4 regions of the Allobosea sp. GW821-FHT10B12 genome follow, and region 4 is predicted to be linked to each of the others. Evidence: predicted binding sites of a transcription regulator. Region 4 holds the regulator's gene; each other region holds the start of a gene.
What was found. Region 4 encodes LexA, which represses DNA repair genes until DNA is damaged. Its sites were predicted from a motif close to TGTTCNNNNTGTGTTCNG; they were not measured.
Positions count from the first base shown of each region.

Region 1: a site for LexA is predicted at 1,052-1,069, ahead of AC07O0_RS18805 (YifB family Mg chelatase-like AAA ATPase). Genes of this name have one in related genera too.
Region 2: a site for LexA is predicted at 879-896, ahead of ssb (single-stranded DNA-binding protein). Genes of this name have one in related genera too.
Region 3: a site for LexA is predicted at 995-1,012, ahead of AC07O0_RS02470 (PA0069 family radical SAM protein). Genes of this name have one in related genera too.

Region 1 covers NZ_JBWKNL010000005.1:238,753-240,948, forward strand. The annotation lists gene AC07O0_RS18805 (YifB family Mg chelatase-like AAA ATPase) at 1-997, opposite strand, end outside; gene AC07O0_RS18810 (hypothetical protein) at 1,161-1,481, opposite strand; tRNA gene AC07O0_RS18815 (tRNA-Ser) at 1,669-1,758, shown strand; gene AC07O0_RS18820 (DUF6538 domain-containing protein) at 1,858-2,196, shown strand, end outside.
Region 2 covers NZ_JBWKNL010000008.1:4,156-6,351, forward strand. The annotation lists gene AC07O0_RS23720 (NAD kinase) at 1-760, shown strand, start outside; gene ssb (single-stranded DNA-binding protein) at 986-1,522, shown strand; gene aroA (3-phosphoshikimate 1-carboxyvinyltransferase) at 1,706-2,196, opposite strand, start outside.
Region 3 covers NZ_JBWKNL010000001.1:512,730-514,925, forward strand. The annotation lists gene AC07O0_RS02470 (PA0069 family radical SAM protein) at 1-950, opposite strand, end outside; gene AC07O0_RS02475 (hypothetical protein) at 1,067-1,555, shown strand; gene ypfJ (KPN_02809 family neutral zinc metallopeptidase) at 1,559-2,196, opposite strand, start outside.
Region 4 covers NZ_JBWKNL010000002.1:406,069-408,264, reverse strand. The annotation lists gene AC07O0_RS07245 (molybdopterin molybdotransferase MoeA) at 1-470, shown strand, start outside; gene lexA (transcriptional repressor LexA) at 574-1,311, shown strand; gene AC07O0_RS07235 (ComEC/Rec2 family competence protein) at 1,305-2,196, opposite strand, start outside.

The DNA.
Region 1 (2,196 bases), on a different contig from region 4:
CGGTGCGATGATTGGCGCGCGAGATCAGCACCTCGCCGGTCTCCATCGGCTGGCGCAGTGCATCGAGAGCCTGCGCCTGGAACTCCGGCAACTCGTCGAGGAAGAGCACACCGTGATGAGCGAGCGAGATCTCGCCGGGCTTCGCCTGCAGGCCGCCGCCGACCAGCGCCGCCATCGAGGCCGAATGATGCGGTGCGCGGAAAGGGCGCCGGTCGGTCAGTTCGCCGCCGGCGAGATGACCAGCGACCGAGAGCACCATCGAGACCTCGAGCAGTTCGCGCGGGTCGAGCGGTGGCAGGATCGAGGGCAGACGGCTCGCCAGCATCGATTTGCCGGCGCCGGGCGGACCGTTCATCAGGAGGTTGTGGCCACCGGCGGCGGCGATCTCGAGCACCCGCTTGGCACTTTCCTGGCCCTTGATGTCGCGCAGATCCGGCAGCGGCCCGCTCTGGCGGGCGACGGCGGGCTCGGGCCGCGCCATCACCTGCGTGCCCTTGAAATGGTTGGCGAGCTGGATCAGCGAGCGGGGCGCGAGAATGTCGAGATCACGTGCCGCCCAGGCCGCTTCAGGCCCGCTCGCCGCCGGGCAGATCAGCCCCTGCCCTCGGCCATAGGCCGCGATCGCTGCCGGCAGCACGCCGGCGACCGGCGTGATCGAGCCATCGAGAGCAAGTTCGCCGAGCACGGTATAGCCGGCGAGCGCGTCGGCCGGGATCGCGCCGATCGCCGCCATCACGCCGAGCGCGATCGGCAGATCGTAATGGCTGCCTTCCTTGGGCAGGTCGGCCGGGGCGAGGTTGACGGTGATGCGCTTGGCCGGCAGCGCCAGCCCGGAGGCGATCAGCGCGGCGCGGACCCGTTCCTTGCTCTCGCCGACCGCCTTGTCGGGCAGGCCGACCAGGATGAAGGCGACGCCGCCCGGCGTGACCTGGACCTGGACGTCGACGGCGCGCGCCTCGATGCCCTCGAACGCTACCGTCGCGACCCGCGTCACCATGCAAGCGCACCCCAACCCCGCGCGATGACGCTAACGGAAGCGCGTCAGGGTTGCAAGAACATATCGGGAACTTCTGTGCGGAGATGTGAACTGGCGAGGCCGCACTCGATCGCGCCAAATCGGCGCCGGCCCCCTTGCCGGCTGCGCTCAAGCGCGGGACGCTTCATCGCCGCGTGACGATGCCGATCTCGGGCTTGGGCGCCGCGCCGAGCCAGAGCAGGAGGAAGCCCAGCAGCAAGCCGGCCGCGGCTGTCGGCACCTGCAGCACATGGACCAGCACCGGATCCCAGAGCATGGGATGGAGATTGCGCTCGACGGCGGGCTGCAACAGGCGGAAGCGCTCACCGAAGACGGTCAGCAAGGTCTCGCCGAGCGGTGTAAAGCGTAGGAACGAATTGGCGATTGAGCGCGCCCCGTCGGTGAGCAGCGCGACGAAGCCGCCCGCGACGAGGAGATAGCCCGGCATCCTGACGAGAAAGCGCAATTCGTCCCCCGATCCCCGCGACGTCCGGCCCCGACGCGGCCCTTTTGAGCCGCTCTCGTGCCGAGGAACCCGGATGTGTCCCCTGCCCCCCGATATTGCAACGACAAAGGACAATTGCGTGCAAGCCTGAGCGGCCTCGGCTTTAGGCCTTGAAAGTCGCGCGCATGGACGCCATAAGCAGCGCGCCGGACAGGTGGCCGAGTGGTTGAAGGCGCACGCCTGGAAAGTGTGTATACGGGAAACCGTATCGCGGGTTCGAATCCCGCCCTGTCCGCCATCGATCCCGTAAGGGGTTGATTTTCCAGAGAGCTTAGGCAAATCAAGAACTTGCAGCCGCCCGAGTGGTACACACGGGTGGTACACAATGGCTCTCGCAATGTCTCGCCCCTGGAAGCATCCGAAGACCGGCATCTACTGGCTCCGCAAGCGCGTCCCGGACGATTTGCAGAAGCTCGTCGGCAAGCGCGAGGAGAAGCAGAGCCTCGGCACGCGCGATCCCGCGGAGGCGAAACGCAAGCATCTCGCCATGCTCTGCGCCATCGAGGAGCGGTGGGCAAACCTCCGGGCCGGTCCCCGCACGCTCACGGAACGCGAGGCTCACGACATCGCCCAGCACGCATATGATTATTGGCTGACGACGCACAGGGATAACCCGAGCCAGCAACCATGGAAGATTGCGCTCGGCGAAAAGCTGTTCCCGCCCGAAGTGCATGTA
Region 2 (2,196 bases), on a different contig from region 4:
CGCCGCCATCTCCTTCGTCGCCAGCGAGACGCCCGAGGCTCAGGCCGCGCGCGCCAAGCTGGTCGAACGCTATGGCGACGCCGACCCGGCGCAGGCCGAGGTGATCGTCGCGCTCGGCGGCGACGGGCTGATGCTGCAGACACTGCATCGCTTCATGGGCACCGCCAAGCCGATCTACGGCATGAATCGTGGCTCGGTCGGCTTCCTGATGAACGAGTTCCGCGAGCGGGGCCTGCGCCAGAAGCTCGAGGCGGCGCAGCGCAGCGTCGTCCATCCGCTGGCGATGACCGCGGTCGACTGCAACGGCAAGCGCGTCGAGGCGCGCGCGATCAACGAGGTCTCGCTGCTGCGCCGCTCCTATCAGGCGGCGAAGCTGCGCATCTCGGTCGACGGGCAGGTGCGCCTGTCCGAACTCGTTGCAGATGGCGTGCTGCTCGCGACCCCGGCCGGCTCGACCGCCTACAACCTCTCCGCCAACGGCCCGATCCTGCCGCTCGACGCGCCATTGCTGGCGCTGACCCCGCTCTCGCCGTTCCGGCCGCGGCGCTGGCGCGGGGCCCTCCTGCCCGACCATGCCAGGGTGACGATCGCGGTGCTGGAGGCCGAGAAGCGCCCGGTCAGCGCCGTCGCCGACCATACCCAGATCGACAATGTCATCTCGGTGCAGATCGCGATCGACCGCTCGCTCGACCTCGTCATGCTGCACGATCCCGGCCACAGCCTGGACGAGCGCATCCTGCGCGAGCAGTTCGGCTATTGAGGCTGCTGCGCCGGCCGGCCGAGCCTCGCTGCCAGCCCTCCCTCTACCGGTTGCGCTGCTCTCCCGGCAGGCTTTCGTCAGTTCGCATTTTTGTCGGGGACAAGCCGCGGAAAAGCCCTTGAACAAAACAGGAACATCGTTGATAGTGGCCGCATGGCCGGCTAGGGTCCGGCTCCGGTCGATCGGCCGGTTTTGTGGTGAAGTGCGCAGGAAGTGGAGCCTGTCATGGCTGGTAGCGTCAACAAGGTCATCCTGGTCGGCAATCTCGGGCGCGACCCCGAGGTGCGGCGCCTCGGCAGCGGCGAGCCGGTGGTCAATCTGCGGATCGCCACTTCGGAGACCTGGCGCGACAAGCAGTCGGGCGAGCGCAAGGAGCGCACCGAGTGGCACTCCGTGGTGATCTTCAACGAGAACCTCGCCAAGGTCGCCGAGCAGTATCTGAAGAAAGGCTCGAAGGTTTACATCGAGGGCCAGCTGCAGACCCGCAAATGGCAGGATCAGCAGGGCGTCGAGAAGTACACGACCGAGATCGTGCTGCAGCGCTTCCGCGGCGAGCTCACCATCCTCGACAGCCGCGGCCAGGGCGGCGACGAGTTCGGCGGCGGCAGCGGTGGCGGCTATGGCGACGAGGGTTCTTCGGGCGGCTCCTTCGGCCGCTCGAGCCCGGTCGGCGGCGGCTCGCGCCAGCCGGCGATGGCGAGCGGCGGCAGCAGCAGCGGCTCGCGCTCGTCGAGCCATCTCGACGACGACATCCCGTTCTAGGACTTCTGAGCGGGTTTCATACCTGTCATTCCGGGGCTTCGCGCAGCGAAGAGCCCGGAATCAAGAACCGTTGCCAATTATCGGGATAGTGTTGCGGCCGAAAGCTCCTTTCGGCCGCTTCTTCGTTTCTGGCTTCCGGGCTCAGGCCTGCGGCCTGCCCCGGAATGACGGTAGCGCCAGTTCTTAAGGCACCTCGCCCTCGAAGCGCACGCCGAGCGAGCCGAGCGCGCGCCAGTAGTCCGGATAGGTCTTCGCGACGCAGCCTGGATCGAGGATGGTGACGCCGCCGATCTTCAGCCCTGCAAGCGCGAAGCTCATGGCGATACGGTGATCGGCGAAGGTGTCGATCTCGGCCGGCAGCGTCTGGCCGGCCAGTCCCGGATCGGAGGCGACCAGCAGGTCGTCGCCCTCCTCCGTGCCGAGCCCCTCGCGGATCCGCGACAGGCCCTGCGACAAGGCCGCGACCCGGTCGCATTCCTTCACGCGCAGATTGGCGATGCCGGTGAAACGCACCGGCGTGCGGTTGAAGGCGGCGAGCACGGCCAGCGTCGGCACTGCATCCTGCATCTGCGAGCCGTCGATCTCGGCCCGCAGATTCGGGAAGGCGGCGATCAATTCATGCGCCTTGGCGTCGGGCTGGGTGAAGGCGGAAGCCGGCACGCCGAGATCGATCG
Region 3 (2,196 bases), on a different contig from region 4:
GTCACCAGCCAGTCCTGGACGATATCCTTCACCTCGAGCGGCAGGCGCAGCAGCACGTAACCGGCCTCGCGCGCACCCGCGGCCTTGGCGGCATCCAGGATGCGCTCGATCTCGTGCTCGTTGATCGCCGGCACGATCGGCGCGACCAGTACCGTCACCGGGATGCCGGCCTCCGAGAGCTTGCGGATCGTCTCGATGCGCTTGGCGGGCGCGGCGGCGCGGGGCTCCATGTTGCGGGAAAGCTTGGGATCGAGCGTCGTCACCGAGAGCGCGACCTTGACCAGCCCCTTCGCCGCCATCGGCGCGAGGATGTCGATGTCGCGCTGCACCAGCGCCGATTTGGTGACGATGCCGACCGGGTGGTTGAACTTCGCCAGCACCTCGAGAATCCCGCGCATGATCCGGAGCTTCTTCTCGATCGGCTGGTAGGCGTCGGTATTGGTGCCGATCGCGATGGTGCGCGGCTGGTAGCTCGGGGACGAGAGCTCCTTCTCCAGCAGCAGCGCCGCATCGGGCTTGGCGGTCAGCTTGCTCTCGAAGTCGAGCCCGGGCGAGAGGCCGAGATAGGCATGGCTCGGCCGCGCGAAGCAATAGACGCAGCCGTGCTCGCAGCCGCGATAGGGGTTGATCGAGCGATCGAACGAAATATCCGGGGAGTCATTGCGTGTAATGATCGTCCGCGGCTTTTCGACCGAGACCTCGGTCTTGAACGGCGGCAATTCGCCGAGCGAGCCCCAGCCGTCATCCTCGCTGATGCGCTGCTCGGCTTCATAGCGGCCGCCGGGATTGATCGTCGCGCCGCGTCCGCGCCGTCGCTCCGGGTCGATCTGGCTGCCGACATGGGCGAGCGGATCGACCGGCGCGAGCCGCACCGGAGCGGACACCGTGCCCGGCTCGCTGTCGCGGCGCTTGAGCGGTTGCGTCCTGGCTGAGGGCCTGGCCTGCAGCATGGTTTCGTCTCCCGGCGGAATCGGTGGTTCCGAGACCAAGGAATGTGAACATAAAGGGAACAAAAGGCAAGTGACAGGATTGCGACATGTTGCACTGCGTCATAAGCTGGGTGCCCATGATCACCGCCGTCATCCGGGCCAATCGTGACGCCGAGGCGCTTGCCGCGACCTTGTCCGTGCTGATTCCGGCTGTCGCCAAGGGCGTGATCGGCCATGCCGTGGTGATCGACGATGGCGACGATGCCGCGATCGCCCGCCTCGCCGACGAGACTGGCGCCAGCTATGTCAGGGTGAAGAACGGCGAGGCCTGGTCGTCCGGGGTCGCAGAGGCGCGCGGCGACTGGGTGATCCTGCTCGAGGCCGGCGATCTGCCGGAGCCAGCGTGGACGCCGAGCATCGAGCGGCATCTGCTGACGGCAGCGGCAAGGCCGGCTCTGATGCCGCTGCGCGGCATGGCCGCGGCCTTGCGCGAATGGGGCGCGGTTTCGCTGCGCTCCCGCGGCGTCAGGGCGGGGCTGCTCGCGCCGAAGAAGCAGATCCTCTCCGGCCGGCTGGCACGCGCGCCGCGCCGGCTCACGGTCCGCCGCGAGCGCGCCGTGCTCTGAAACTCAGAGCTGGTTGGTGCGGAAGGTGTCGCAGCTCTGCATCGAGCCGGATTTGAAGCCGGTGTTGAACCAGCGCGTGCGCTGCGCCGACGAGCCGTGGGTGAAGGAATCCGGCACGACGACGCCGCGGCCCTGCTGCTGCAATTTGTCGTCGCCGATCGCCGAGGCGGAGCGCAGCGCCTCGTCGATGTCGCCGGGCTCGATCCGATCCATTGCCTGGATGTTGTGGGCCCAGACACCGGCGAAGCAGTCGGCCTGCAATTCGACGCGCACAGAAAGCTGGTTCGATTCGCGCTCGGAAACCCGCTGACGCAATTCGTTCACCTTCGGCAGGATGCCGAGCAGATTCTGGATGTGGTGGCCGACCTCGTGGCCGACGACATAGGCATAGGCGAAATCGCCACCGCCGCCGAGCTTGCGCTGCATCTCGTTGAAGAAGGAGAGGTCGAGATAGACCCGCTGGTCGTTGGGGCAATAGAACGGCCCCATCGCCGCCTGCGCCGTGCCGCAGCCCGAGCGGTCGACGCCGCTGAACAGCACCAGCTTCGGCGGCACGTATTTGCGGTTGGCCTGCTGCGGCAGCACCTTGCCCCAGATGTCCTCGTTCTGCGCCAGCACGGCCGAAACGAACTTGCCCATCT
Region 4 (2,196 bases):
TCGGCGGCGCCTCGGTCGGCGAGCACGATCTCGTCCAGGCCGCGCTGAAGGCGCAAGGCATGGAACTCGGCTTCTGGAAGATCGCGATGCGCCCCGGCAAGCCGATGATGATGGGCCGGCTGGGCGAAATGGTCGCGCTCGGCCTGCCCGGTAACCCGGTCTCCTCGATCGTCTGTGGGCATCTCTTCGCGATGCCGCTGGTCGAGGCTCTGCTCGGCATCGACGATCCCGAGCGCGACCGCAGCGAGCCTGCTATCCTCTCTGTGGATTTGCCGGCCAATGACGAGCGCCAGGATTATCTGCGCGCCACCGTCGAGACCACCGACGGCGAGCGGCGCGTCAGGCCCTTCGCCAAGCAGGATTCCTCGATGCTGGCGAACCTGTCGCGAGCCGAGGCGCTGGTGATCCGCCCCGCCTTCGCCGAGCCGGCCAAGGCCGGCGAGCTCTGCCGCATCATCCGGCTGCGCTGATCTGTTCACCTTGCGGCAGGATGCGCCTTGCGGAACACAAGGCGAACGAGTATGGTGTTCGTGCTTTGTTTCGATTCTAGCCCGAGAGGCGGACGGCGCGATCATGCTGACACGCAAACAGTTCGAACTGCTTCGCTTCATCCATGAACGCCTGCGCGAATCCGGCGTGCCGCCATCCTTCGACGAGATGAAGGATGCGCTCGACCTGCGCTCCAAATCCGGCATCCACCGGTTGATCATGGCGCTGGAGGAGCGCGGCTTCATTCGCCGGCTTCCGAACCGGGCGCGCGCCCTCGAAGTCATCAAGATGCCTGACGGGATCGGCGGGCCGCAGGCGCAACGCGGCCGCTTCAGCCCTTCGGTCGTCCAGGGCGGGCTCGGCCAGACGCCACCTGCTCAGGCGCCGGCAGTCAATCTGACGAAGCCGCGTCCGCCGGCCGCCGAGGAGAGCGGGCGTTCGACCGTCTCGATCCCGGTCATGGGCCGCATCGCCGCCGGTACGCCGATCTCGGCGATCCAGGATCGCAGTCATAGCGTCTCGATGCCAGCCGACATGCTCGGCGGCGGCGAGCATTACGCCCTCGAAGTCCGCGGCGATTCGATGATCGAGGCCGGCATCCTCGACGGCGACACCGTCGTGATCCGCAAGCAGGACACCGCCAATACCGGTGACATCATCGTCGCCCTGATCGACGACGAGGAGGCGACGCTGAAGCGCCTGCGCAAGCGCGGCTCCTCGATCGCGCTCGAAGCCGCCAACCCGGCCTATGAGACGCGCGTGCTCGGCCCAGACCGGGTCAAGATCCAGGGCCGTCTCGTCAATCTGATGCGGCGCTACTGAAGCACGTCCGGATCCTGCGCCGGCTCCGCTGCCGCGGAGGTCGGCGCAGGGGCAGGTTCGGGCACTGGCCTTGTCTCTGGCCGTGCACGGGTCCAGGGACGCAGGCGGGTCGCCTCGTCGGCCGTTAGCGCACGCCAGCCGCCGCGGGCAGCATGATAGGCGGTCGCACCGTCGCGGATCAGTGCGCTGCGGTCGATCAATCGCGCCGCGCAGGGCGCGCTCCAATAAAGCGATGTCACCACCAGATCGGCGCGCAGGCAGTCTTCGACCAAAGCGATGCGGTCGCGGGTATAGGCGACGCTGCGGCCATCCGGCAGGCGGATGACGCAGCCGCGCGCATCGCAGGCGACGCCGTTGCGGAGCGCCGCATCGTCGGGCGAGCGCGAATCGCCGTCGGCATGGAGCCATTGCGTCAGCACGAAACGGCTCGGCTTGCCGGCCAGTACCATCTTCCCGTCCGGCCCACGGACCAATACGCCCGAGCCGTCGCGCTCGATCATGATGTCCGGTCGCGACGGAGCCGAGGCCAGCGCCAGCCCGCCGACCAGAGGCACCGCAGCGAGGAAACGTAGCGCCGTCGTCCACAAGGTCAGCCAGAGCAGCGACAGCGAGAACAGGATCAGGGCGAGCGGGCCGAAGGCGGGCAGCACGACAGTCGAGCGTTCGATGCCGGCGACCCAATGGGCAAGCTGGAGCACGAGGCCGGAGGCCCAGCCCATCAGCGCCCAGGCCGGCCAGTCCAGCCCGAACGGATAGGCGAGTACGCCGAAGACAGCGGCCGGCATCACGATCAGCGAAACGAAGGGCAGCGCCAATGCATTGCCGAGCAGGCCGAACGGGTTGAAGGTTTGGAAATGATAGACGCCATAGGGCGCCGTCGCCGCG